Regions from separate parts of the Nonomuraea sp. NPDC052116 genome, predicted to be linked through region 1. Evidence: riboswitches for the same ligand, from Rfam matches in the RefSeq annotation. Region 1 holds a riboswitch; the other holds the start of a gene.

Region 1 (6,039 bases):
GCGCTCTCCGGGTGTAGAGGGCCGCGCCGAGGAACCCGACGGCGTACGGGACGACCGTGCGCCAGTGGACGCCGAAGTCGCTCATCCCGCAGTTGAAGGAGAGGCACCCGGGCATGATCACCAGGCAGACGGTCAGCCCGGATAACAGGCACACCTGCCCCTTGACCAGGTCGCCCACCGCGCCGTCGCCCATCACCGGCCTCCCAGCCGATGATCCCACGCCAACCCGGCCCCCGCGATGCCCGTGGTCGGCGCGGGCGCGGTGGTGAAGCCGCGCCCGCGGTGAACCTCTAGTCCTCGTACGCCTCCAGCGGCGGGCAGGAGCAGACCAGGTTGCGGTCCCCGTAGGCCTGGTCGATCCGGCGCACCGGCACCCAGTACTTCCCGTCCCGCACCGACGGCAACGGATAGGCGGCCTCGCCGCGCGTGTACGGGTGGGTCCACTCGTCGGCGCTGACCGACTCGGCCGTGTGGGGCGCGTTCCGCAGCGGGTTGTCCGCCGGGTCATAGGCCCCCGACGCCACCTTGTCGATCTCGCCGCGGATGGCGATCAGCGCGTCCACGAACCGGTCGAGCTCCCCGAGGTCCTCGCTCTCGGTCGGCTCGATCATCAGCGTCCCCGCCACGGGGAACGACATGGTCGGCGCGTGGAAGCCGTAGTCGATGAGCCGCTTGGCCACGTCGTCCACGGTGACCCCGGTCTCCTTGGTGATCTGCCGCAGGTCGACGATGCACTCGTGGGCCACCAGCCCGCCGCGCCCCGTGTAGAGCACGGGGTAGTGCGGGGCGAGCCGCCTGGCCAGGTAGTTGGCCGACAGGATGGCCTGCTCGGTGGCCGCCGTGAGCCCCTCGGAGCCCATCATCCTGATGTAGGCCCACGAGATCGGCAGGATCCCCGCCGAGCCGTACGGGGCCGCCGAGACGGGACCCACCGGCGTGCCGTCGTGCAGCGGGTGACCGGGCAGGAAGGCCGCCAGGTGGCCGCGGACCGCGACGGGGCCGACGCCCGGACCGCCGCCGCCGTGCGGGATGCAGAACGTCTTGTGCAGGTTGAGGTGGGACACGTCGGCCCCGAACTCGCCCGGCTTGGCCAGCCCGACCAGCGCGTTGAGGTTGGCCCCGTCCACGTAGACCTGGCCGCCGGCCTCGTGCACCTTGGCGCACACCTCGGTGATCGTCTCCTCGTACACGCCATGCGTCGAGGGGTACGTCACCATGATCGCGGCCAGCGCGTCACGGTGCTTGTCGATCTTGGCGTCGAGGTCGGCCAGGTCCACGTTGCCGTCGGAGTCGCAGGCCACGACCACGACCCGCATGCCCGCCATGATCGCGCTGGCGGCGTTGGTGCCGTGGGCGGAGGACGGGATGAGGCAGACGTCGCGCTCGCCGTGGCCGTTCGCGCGATGGTAGGCGCGGATGGCCAGCAGTCCGGCGAACTCGCCCTGCGAGCCGGCGTTCGGCTGGATGGAGACGCGGTCGTAGCCGGTCACCTCGGCCAGCCAGCCCTCCAGCGTGCCGATCAGCTCGCGGTAGCCCTCGGCCTGGTCGTCCGGCGCGTACGGGTGGATCGCGGCGAACTCGGGCCAGGTGATCGGCTCCATCTCGGTGGTCGCGTTCAGCTTCATCGTGCAGGAGCCGAGCGGGATCATGGAGCGGTCGAGCGCGATGTCCTTGTCCTGCAGCTTGCGCAGGTAGCGCAGCATGGCGGTCTCGGAGCGGTGGCTGTGGAAGACCGGGTGGGTGAGGTAGCCGGACTCGCGCGCCAGCGAGGCGGGCAGCGCGTCCGCGTCCAGGGCCACGTCGGCCTGCTCGACGCCGAAGGCGGCCCACACCTTGGCGACCTCGGCGGCGCCGGTCTTCTCGTCGCAGGAGATCGACACGTGGTCGTCGTCGACCCGCCAGAGGTTCACGCCCTGCTCGACGGCGGCGGCGACCACCTCGGCGGCCCGGCCGGGCACGCGTACGAGCACGGTGTCGAAGAACTCGCGGTGCACGACCTCCAGGCCCGCCTGGCGCAGCCCTTCGGCCAGGGCCACGGCGTGCCGGTGCGCCCGGTGGGCGATCCGGCGCAGCCCCTCGGGGCCGTGGTAGACGGCGTACATGCTCGCGATGACGGCGAGCAGGACCTGCGCGGTGCAGATGTTGCTGGTGGCCTTCTCGCGGCGGATGTGCTGCTCGCGGGTCTGCAGGGCCAGCCGGTACGCGGGGTCGCCGTCGGCGTCCACCGACACACCCACCAGGCGGCCGGGGAGCTGGCGCTGCAGGCCCTCGCGTACGGACATGTAGGCCGCGTGCGGCCCGCCGAACCCGAACGGCACCCCGAACCGCTGCGAGGACCCGATCGCGATGTCGGCGCCCAGCTCGCCGGGCGCGGCCACGAGGGTGAGGGCCAGCAGGTCGGCGGCGGCCACGACGAGCGCGCCCGCCTCGTGCGCGGCGGCGGCCACGGCGCGGAAGTCACGCAGCCGCCCGGACGCGCCCGGGTACTGGACGAGCACGCCGAAGCACTCGGGCAGCCCGCCTTCGAGGGAGTGCTCCACCAGCGTGATGCCCAGGGGCTCGGCCCTGGTGGCGAGCACGGCCTTGGTCTGCGGCAGCGCGTCGGCGTCCACCACGAACACGCTGCTCTTGGACTTGCCCGCGCGGCGGGCCAGGGTCATCGCCTCGGCGGCGGCCGTGGCCTCGTCGAGGAGGGAGGCGCCCGCGACGGGCAGGCCCGTGAGGTCGGAGACGACGGTCTGGAAGTTCAGCAGCGCCTCGAGGCGGCCCTGCGAGATCTCCGGCTGGTACGGGGTGTAGGCGGTGTACCAGCCCGGGTTCTCCAGCAGGTTGCGCCGGATGACGGCGGGGGTGATCGTGTCGTGGTAGCCCAGGCCGATCATGGAGGTGAGCACGCGGTTGCGCCCCGCGAGGGCGCGCAGCTCGGCGATGGCCTCGGCCTCGCCGACGGCGGCGGGCAGCTGGAGCCGGTCCTTGGCCCTGATGGCCTCGGGGACGGCCACGGCCACCAGATCCGCCACGGACTCGAAGCCCACGGCCTCGAGCATGCGCTGCTGCTCGGCCGCGGATGGGCCGATGTGCCTGGACGAGAACGGCGGAGCTGACAGGTCGGTCATGGAACAGTGCCTCCCGAGGCTATGGAGACCGGCGCCGTGGCGCGGGCGAGTGCCGGATCTCCCCCTCTGTCAGCGCGGCGACGCCGCGACCTGAGAGCTTCACCCCGGGAATGGGGCTTGCACCGTCGGTGAGGCGCGCCTGGCGGGTGCGCCTGCTTTCCAGAGTTGCCTCACCCGAGCGGTACAGGGTGCCTGAGAGATTCCGGGGAGGGTTGCTCCTTCGGCGCCCTGAGACCCGCGGGTCCCAGGGACTCTCCCGCACGGGGTCATCAGCCTTGCTGTCCTAGATTACAACCCTCCGCGTTACGCATGAATTTCCCCGTCGATGCGTTATGTGCGGATTGCCCGGTGGGCCGCGTCCGGCGGCCCACGGCAGAAGGGGGTGTGCTAGCTGAGGCGCCGCGCGCGGCGACGGCGGGCGAGCTCGTCAGCGGGGTGGTCGGCCGGGACGCTGTCCTCGACCGCCGCTCGTTCCCCCGGCAGCTCCGCGAGGGAGCCCTCGACCTCTCGCCAGACCCGGCCGAGCGCGATGCCGAACACGCCCTGACCGCCTTGGAGCAGGTCTATCACCTCGTCGGCCGAGGTGCACTCGTAGACGCTGACGCCGTCGCTCATGAGCGTGATCTGCGCGAGGTCGGCGACCCCGCGGTCACGCAGATGCTGGACGGCCGTACGGATCTGCTGCAGCGACACCCCGGTGTCGAGGAGCCGCTTGACGACCTTGAGCACCAGGATGTCCCGGAAGCTGTAGAGCCGCTGGGAGCCCGAGCCCTGCGCGGCTCTTATCGTGGGCTCCACGAGGCCCGTGCGCGCCCAGTAGTCGAGCTGCCTGTAGGTGATGCCGGCCGCCGCGCAGGCCGTCGGCCCGCGGTATCCGATGTCCGCCGGCAGCGACGCCGGCTGTTCGTCGAAGAGCAGGCCCTGCTCTCCGGCACGCTGCCGCGCGCTCTCGCGCCGAACCGGATCTTCCTGGCCGGCCGTCTTTCCCTCGCCGCTGCTGACCGCCACGCGGACCTCCGGCTTTCTCTCATCCCGCGGCCTGATCTGGGGGTTCGTAAAGGGCGACCACGGGTTTCACTTGCACCGTAGGACCGTGACCATGCTCAGTCAACGATCCGGCTCGGCGCGTCGTGAAGCGTAAATGCACCGAAATACCTACCCCGCCCTGCCGAAGTCTTCGGGAGTGATCGTGTCAAGGAACTCTCTGAACTTCTCCACCTCGTCTTCCTGGTCGTCCGGGATGATCACCCCGGCCTCCTGGACGACCTCCTCGCTGGCGAAGATGCGCGCTCCGGTGCGCAGGGCGAGCGCGATCGAGTCGGACGGCCGCGCGCTCACCTCCACGCCGTTGGAGAAGACCAGGTCGGCGAAGAAGATGCCGTCGCGCAAGGCGACGATGTTGACCGCTCGCAGGCCGACGCCCAGAGCGCTCAGCACGTCTCGGAAGAGGTCGTGGGTGAGCGGACGCGGCGGTGGCTCCTCCGCTTGGGCCAGCGCGATGGCCGTCGCCTCGGTCATGCCAATCCATATAGGAAGGAACCGCTCCCCGTGTGCCTCCTTGAGCAAGACGATCGGCTGATTTGTGGGCATTTCAACTCGAACGCCCACGACCTCCATCTGCAACACGGGCTGCTCCGTATTCCTGACCGGTCACCCGGCACAGCTATTTGCGGGTCGCTACTGCTGACTGGCTACTGCAATTCAACGTAACACCCGGCGGGCATGGAATGCGCCTCCGCCTCCCAGCTCGCCAGGGTCTCAACGCCCCAGCACGGACCGGATCCCCGACCGCACAAGGGATGCGTGCAGGTCGAGCAGGAGTGTGGAAAGCTCCCTGGCGACCTCGTCGGCCTCCCCGATGGCGCCGGGGGCCCGCCGTTTGAGTATGGGCGCGACCGCCTGCTCGACGAGCCCGCACTCGCGCTCGGCCGCGGCCTTGACCGCCCGCAGGTGGCGGGCGCGCAGGCCGAAGCGGGCCAGCGCGCCGATGCTGCGGGCCACGTTGAGCGCCTCTTCGTCGTAGCGCCTGGCCACCGGGGCGAGCAGGCCGTAGTCCTCGAGCTCGGTGAGCGTCTCGTCGTCGATCTCCGCCGCCTCGAGCAGCTCGGCCCGGCTGAGCCGGACCTCCGTCTTCTCCTGGACGGCGCGCGGGCGGCCGAAGCTCTCGGCCATCCTGTCCTTGATCACCCGCAGCGGCAGGTAATGGTCGCGCTGCTCGCGCAGGATGAAGCGCAGCTGCTCCACGTGCAGGTGAGTGAACTTGCGGTAGCCGGACGGGCTGCGCTCCGGCTCGATCAGCCCCTCACCCTCCAGGAAGCGGATCTTGGAGATCGTCACATCGGGGAACTCGCCCTGCAGGAGCGCGAGCACCTCCCCGATGCTCATGTGAGAGCGTGCCGCCTGGGAGGTCATGTGACCTCCCGGGACGGCGCGTCCACGAGTCGCTCGCTCGGCTCGATCATGCGCCGGCGTGGGTCCGCATCAGGAAGACGAGGCGGAACTTGCCGATCTGCACCTCGTCTCCGGAGTGCAGGGGAACCTCCTCGATGCGTTCCCTGTTGACGTAGGTGCCGTTGAGGCTGCCCACGTCGCGTACGGAGAACTGACCGCCGGGGTGGCGGTAGAACTCGACGTGGCGGCGGGAGACCGTGATGTCGTCGAGGAAGATGTCGCTCTCCGGGTGGCGCCCGGTCGTGGTGAGGTTCTTGTCCAGCCGGAAACGGCTCCCCTGGTTGGGGCCCCTGGTCACCGTGAGCAGCGCCGTGCCGGGCGGCAGCTGCTCGACCAGAGCCCGCTCCGCCAGGAGCATGTCGCCTGCCTCAGCCTCGTATGCCTCGATTCCCGCGATGGAGATCGTCGACGTGGTGTCCCCGGAGACCTCGGGTCTGGTCAGCGGTGACCCACAGCGGGAACAGAAACGGGC
Region 2 (6,039 bases), on a different contig from region 1:
GGTTGTGCTCGATGCCGATCTCGGCCGCGTTCTCGACCTGCTCGGGCGTGCCGCCGAGGGCCTCCGTGAGGCCGGCCGAGGCCATCGAGCAGGCGGAGCCGACCTCGCCCTGGCAGCCCACCTCGGCGCCCGAGATCGAGGCGTTCTCCTTGAACAGCACGCCGATCGCGCCCGCCGTCAGCAGGAAGCGGACCACGCCCTCCTCGTCCGCGTGCGGGACGAAGCGGGTGTAGTACGTCAGGACGGCCGGGATGATGCCGGCGGCGCCGTTGGTGGGGGCGGTGACGATGCGGCCCCCGGCGGCGTTCTCCTCGTTGACCGCCAGCGCGAACAGCGCGACCCAGTCCATGGCCTGCAGCGGGTCCTTCTCCGCCGGCTCCGACTGCAGGCGGCGGTGGAGCTGGTTGGCGCGGCGCTTGACCTTGAGACCGCCGGGCAGGACGCCCTCCTTGGAGATGCCCCGGCGCACGCACTCCGACATGACCGCCCAGAGCCGCAGCAGGCCCGAGCGGATCTCCTCCTCGGTGCGGCCGAACGCCTTCTCGTTCTCCAGCATCAGCGCGGAGATCGACAGGCCCGTGTTGGAGCAGTGCTTGAGCAGCTCCTCGCCCGTGGTGAACGGGTAGGGCAGGACGGTGTCGTCCGGCTTGATGCGGTCGGCGCCCGTGGCCTTCTCGTCGACGACGAAGCCGCCGCCCACCGAGAAGTAGACCTTCTCCTTGAGCTGCTCGCCGTCGGCGTCGTACGCGGTGAAGCGCATGCCGTTCGGGTGCTCGGGCAGCGAGATCTTGCGCTCGAAGACGAGGTGCTCGCCCACGACGAAGCGGATCTCGTGCGTCCCGTACAGCTTGACCGTGCCCGACTCGCGCATCTCGGCCAGGCGGCCGTCGATGGAGTCGACGTCGACGAGCTCGGGCTTCTCGCCGGACAGGCCGAGCAGGACCGCCTTGTCGCTGCCGTGGCCCTTGCCGGTCAGGCCGAGCGAGCCGTACAGGATGGCCTCGACCCGCGTGACCCGGGAGAGCAGCCCGTCGTCGTGCAGCCCGCGGGCGAACTTGTGCGCGGCCGCCATCGGGCCTCCCGTGTGGGAGCTCGACGGGCCGATGCCGATTTTGAAAAGGTCGAAGACGCTGATCGCCATTGCCTGATATTTTCTCGGTCGAAACGGGCAGGGCTTGTCCGTCGCCTACCTCAGCTGAGGGAAGCGAGAAGCCGCTCCTTTGAGGGAGCGGAGGAGTCACTGATGGCGCCTCTCATGAGCGCAGTGCCGGGGCCCGTCGCAGGGCCCCGGCGAAAAAGGTCAGGAATCGCCTGAGGTGAGTGCCTTGTACTCCTCGGCGGAGAGCACGTCCTCGGCGTCGCCCTCGACGCGCACCCGGAACATCCAGCCGTCGCCATACGGGTCACTGTTGACCAGGCTCGGGTCGTCGACCACGGCCTGGTTCACCTCGACGATCTCACCCCCGACGGGGGTGTAGATCTCGTTCACCGACTTGGTCGACTCCACCTCGCCGACGGATTCGCCCGGCTCGACGCTCGAGCCGACGTCGGGGAGCTGCACAAAGACGACGTCACCAAGAGATTCGGCGGCGAAGGCCGTGACGCCGATGGTCACGGTGAGGCCGTCGTCGAGGCCGGCCACCCACTCGTGCTCCTTGGTGTAGCCCAGGTCGTCAGGGATGTTGCTCACTTGTTCCTCCTGTAGAAGGGCAGCTCTACCAGGTCCATAGGTTCATGGCTGCCCCGGATGTCCACGGCCAGGCCTGACTCGGCCTCGGTGTCCACGTAGGCCATCGCGATGGGCCTGCCCAGGCTCTGGGAGGGCGCACCGCTGGTGACCTCGCCGACGACGGCGCCGTCTTTGGTGACCGGGTAGCCGTGGCGCGGCACCCGGCGTCCCCGCGCGACCAGGCCGACGAGCCGGCGCCGGGGCGGGTCGTCCTTGACCGCCTCGAGCGCCGACCGGCCGACGAAGTCGCCCGGCTTGTCGAATTTCACCACTCTGCCCAGCCCCGCGTCGAACGGGGTCAGCTCGACGCCCAGTTCGTTGCCGTAGAGCGGCATGCCGGCCTCGAGCCTGAGGGTGTCGCGGCTGGACAGGCCGGCGGGCTTGAGGCCGTGCGGCTCGCCCGCCGCCATGAGCGCGTGCCAGAGCGGCACCGCGTCCTGGTTGGCGACGAACAGCTCGAACCCGTCCTCGCCGGTGTAGCCGGTGCGGGCGATCAGCGCCTGCCGCCCGTCGACCAGGTCGGGCAGGCCCGCGTAGTACTTGAGCCCGTCGAGGTCGGCGTCGGTGAGCGTGGCGAGGATCTCCTGGGACCGAGGCCCCTGTACGGCGATCAGCGCGTACTGGTCCGACCGGTCCTCGACCAGCACGTCGTACGCCTTCGACCGCTCAATCAGCTCTTTTGCCACTTTTTCGTAGTTCGAGGCGTTTGCCACGACCATGAACTCGTCGTCGTCGAGCCGGTAGACGATGAGATCGTCGAGCACCCCGCCCCGCTCGTTGACGATCATCGTGTATCTGGCCCGCCCGGTCGCCAGCGCCGACAGGTGGCCGACCAGCGCGTAGTCGAGCGCCTGCCCGGCCTGCGGCCCGGTCAGGAAGATCTCGCCCATGTGGGAGAGGTCGAACAGCCCGGCCGCCTGGCGAACGGCGTTGTGCTCTGCGGACTCGCTCCCGTACCGGAGCGGCATGAGCCACCCGGCGAAGTCGGTGAGCGTGGCGCCGAGGCTCTCGTGAACGTCTCGTAGCGGTGTTGGTCGGGACATTTGTCGCACCTCTGGACAGGATTGGATGCCAGCATCCTCCCCCTCTGTCATCGATGCCTGAGAGCTTCGCCCGAGTTTTGCCGGACTTTCACCTTCGGCGAGGCCCCGCGGGCCTGCTTTCCAGAGGTCACCTCCGGACGGGAAACGTGGCAGATCTCCCGTCCGGCGTCCGCGCGGTCCTTTGCCTTGAGAGGTTTGCGGGGAGGGCTTGCTCCTTCAGGGACCCTGACCGGCTGCCAGGGCGCTCTCCCGCACGGTTTCGCCGGTGATGCCCGTCAGCCTAGTGCCGCGATGGGGTTGTTGTCGCGTTCTGATTGCTCATGAACCACTCCGGGGGGTGGTGACGTCGAAAGGATATGAATCGGCGAACGGCGACTTTCGGCCTGCTGGCCACCCTGGCCCTCGCGGGCTGCAGCGCGTCGGAGGCCGCGCCCCCGCCCCGTTACGAGGCCGGTGGGACGGTGCTCGAAGGCGGCGGGCACGGGCCGCAGCTGTGCCTGACGGTCATGACGTCGTTGCCGCCGCAGTGCAGCGGTCTTGACGTCGTCGGCTGGGACTGGAGCAAGGTGGATCACGAGTCGCAGGGCGGCGTGAAGTGGGGCGAATACCACGTCGTGGGCACCTGGGACGGCACCAGGCTGACGCTCACCGAGCCGCCGGGCGCGCCCCAGAAGGCGGCCCCCGCTCGCAAGGAGGACTTCACGAGCCCGTGCCCGGCGCCGGAGGGCGGCTGGCGGCCCGTCGATCCCGCCAAGGCCACCCAGCAGGCGCTGGACAAGGCGATGGCACGGGCCGGAACGGTCGAGGAGTTCGCGGGCGCCTGGCTCGACCAGAGCTACATGGACGGGCTCCCCGCGGAGTCGCCGGAGGCCAACGACCCGCTGCGGCTGGTGCTCAACCTGAAGTTCACCGGCGACCTGTCCGGCCGTGAGGCGTGGGTCCGCGAGGTGTGGGGCGGCGCGCTGTGCGTCAGCGGCGCGGCACGCAGCGAGAGCGAGTTGCAGGCGATCCAGCAGGAGGTCGAGGCCGAGTTGGGCGACCGTCTCGTCTCGGCGTCCTCCAGCGTGCTGCGCAACCAGGTGGAGGCGCAGGTCTGGGTGGCCACCGACGAGCAGCGCCGGGATCTCGACGCCAAGCACGGCGCCGGAGCCGTGGTGCTGAACGGCGTGCTCAAACAGGTGGGGTGAAAACGGGGCGGCAGGCCGCCACGAGCGCCTCGAAGAGGGCGCCGTCCTCGGCCGCCTCGGGGTGCCACTGCACGGCCACGGCGAAGGGGGCCGAGTCCAGCTCGACCGCCTCGATCGTGCCGTCACCGGCGGTGGCGGTGACCGTGAGGCCGTCCGCGAGCCGGTCGATGGCCTGGTGGTGGTAGTGGGGGACGGTCACGGGCTCCGTGCCCAGCGCCTTGGCCAGGCGGCTGCCGGGGACGGGCGTGACGGGCAGCGGGCCGAACCGGCCGGGAGCGGGGGAGTGGCCGGTGTGCCCCACGACGTCGGGGAGGTGCTGGTGGAGGGTGCCGCCGAGGGCGACGTTGAGCACCTGGAGGCCGCGGCAGATGCCGAGGTACGGCAGGCCGGCGTCGAGGGCCGCCGCGATCAGCCCAAACTCCGCCTCATCCCGAAATTTGCGGATATAGCCGGTTTGATCCCCAGGTTCCTGCCCGTACCGGGCCGGATCGACGTCCCCGCCACCGGCCAGGATCAGGCCGTCCAGGCGGCCGACGACCTGCGCGGGCTCGCCGGCCGGCGGCAGCACGATCGGCTGCCCGCCGGCGCGTACGACCTGCTCCACGTACATGTACGGCAGGAGCGCCACGGTCATGTCCCAGACCGTGAACTTCGCCGGCTCCACGTACGACGTGATGCCGATGACGGGACGCTGCACGATATGACCCCCGAGAAACCAGAACAGAGCTACAGCGGCGTGACGTAGGCGCCGGAGATGCCCCCGTCCACCAGGAACTCACTACCCGTGATGAACGACGCGTCGTCGCTGGCCAGGAACGCCACCGCCGCCGCGATCTCCGAGGCCTCGGCGAAGCGCCCGACGGGGATGTGCACCAGCCGCCGCTGCGCCCGCTCCGGGTCCTTGGCGAACAGCTCCTGCAGCAGCGGCGTGTTCACCGGCCCGGGGCACAGCGCGTTCACCCTGATGCCCTCCCGGGCGAACTGCACGCCCAGCTCGCGCGACATCGCCAGCACGCCGCCCTTGGACGCCGTGTACGAGATCTGCGAGGTCGCCGACCCCATGACGGCCACGAACGACGCGGTGTTGATGATCGAGCCCTTGCCCTGCCGCCGCATGTACGGGATGGCGTGCTTGCAGCAGAGGTAGACGCTGGTCAGGTTCACCTCCTGGACCCGGCGCCAGGCGTCGATGCCGGTCTCCAGGATCGAGTCGTCGTCGGGCGGCGAGATGCCGGCGTTGTTGAAGGCGATGTCCACGCTGCCGTAGGTGTCGAAGGCGGTCCGGAACATCCTGACGACGTCGTCCTCGTCGGTGACGTCGGCCTTGACGAAGAGGCCGCCGACCTCGTTCGCGGCCTTGACGCCGGCCTCCTCGTCGACGTCCACGCAGACGACCTTGGCGCCCTCCTCGGCGAGCCTGCGTGCCGTGGCCAGCCCGATGCCGCTGCCCGCGCCGGTGATGACGGCCACCCGATCCTGCAAACGCTGCACTTTCACTCCCAGGAGATGAAGACGTTCTTGGTCTCGGTGAACGCCGCCAGGGCGTCAGGGCCGAGCTCCCTGCCGAGACCGGACTGCTTGAAGCCGCCGAAGGGGGTCCAGTAGCGGACCGACGAGTGCGAGTTGACCGAGAGCGCGCCCGACTCGACGGCCCTGGCCACGCGTAGCGCCCGCCCGACGTCGCGGGTCCAGATGGAGCCGCTCAGGCCGTACGGGGTGTCGTTCGCGATGCGTACGGCCTCCGCCTCGTCCTCGAAGCGCACCACGGACATGACAGGACCGAAGATCTCCTCGGTGAAGGCCGGGTCGGTGAGCTCCGGCGTCAGCACGGTCGGCGGGAACCAGAAGCCCTTGCCCTCGGGGCAGGATCCTTGCAGGTAGGGGGTGCCCTGGACGAAGCCGCGGACCCGGTCGAGGTGTTCGGCGCTGATCAGCGGGCCCATCTCGGTGCCCTCGTCGAGCGGGTCGCCGACCGTGACGCCCCGCACGGCCGCCGTCAGGCGCTCCATGAACTCGTCGTACACCTCGGCCTGGACGAGGAGGCGGGAGCGGGCGCAGCAGTCCTGTCCCGAGTTGTCGA

Evidence for each region. A riboswitch is a leader RNA that binds a small molecule or an ion and turns the genes downstream of it on or off. The one in region 1 is predicted to bind glycine.
Region 2: linked by a shared signal. The riboswitch ahead of gcvT (glycine cleavage system aminomethyltransferase GcvT) and the one ahead of gcvP (aminomethyl-transferring glycine dehydrogenase) in region 1 are both predicted to bind glycine.

What each region holds. Positions count from the first base shown of each region.
Region 1 covers NZ_JBFAWA010000003.1:364,236-370,274, forward strand. Annotated here, with positions in the region: gene AB0L65_RS07285 (hypothetical protein) at 1-193, opposite strand, end outside; gene gcvP (aminomethyl-transferring glycine dehydrogenase) at 291-3,116, opposite strand; glycine riboswitch at 3,286-3,385, opposite strand; gene AB0L65_RS07295 (MerR family transcriptional regulator) at 3,504-4,124, opposite strand; gene AB0L65_RS07300 (bifunctional nuclease family protein) at 4,272-4,742, opposite strand; gene AB0L65_RS07305 (MerR family transcriptional regulator) at 4,875-5,501, opposite strand; gene AB0L65_RS07310 (FHA domain-containing protein) at 5,575-6,039, opposite strand, start outside.
Region 2 covers NZ_JBFAWA010000015.1:227,290-233,328, reverse strand. Annotated here, with positions in the region: gene AB0L65_RS28395 (L-serine ammonia-lyase) at 1-1,141, opposite strand, end outside; gene gcvH (glycine cleavage system protein GcvH) at 1,301-1,690, opposite strand; gene gcvT (glycine cleavage system aminomethyltransferase GcvT) at 1,687-2,772, opposite strand; glycine riboswitch at 2,807-2,906, opposite strand; glycine riboswitch at 2,937-3,034, opposite strand; gene AB0L65_RS28380 (hypothetical protein) at 3,129-3,959, shown strand; gene AB0L65_RS28375 (gamma-glutamyl-gamma-aminobutyrate hydrolase family protein) at 3,943-4,656, opposite strand; gene AB0L65_RS28370 (3-oxoacyl-ACP reductase) at 4,686-5,450, opposite strand; gene AB0L65_RS28365 (aldehyde dehydrogenase family protein) at 5,453-6,039, opposite strand, start outside.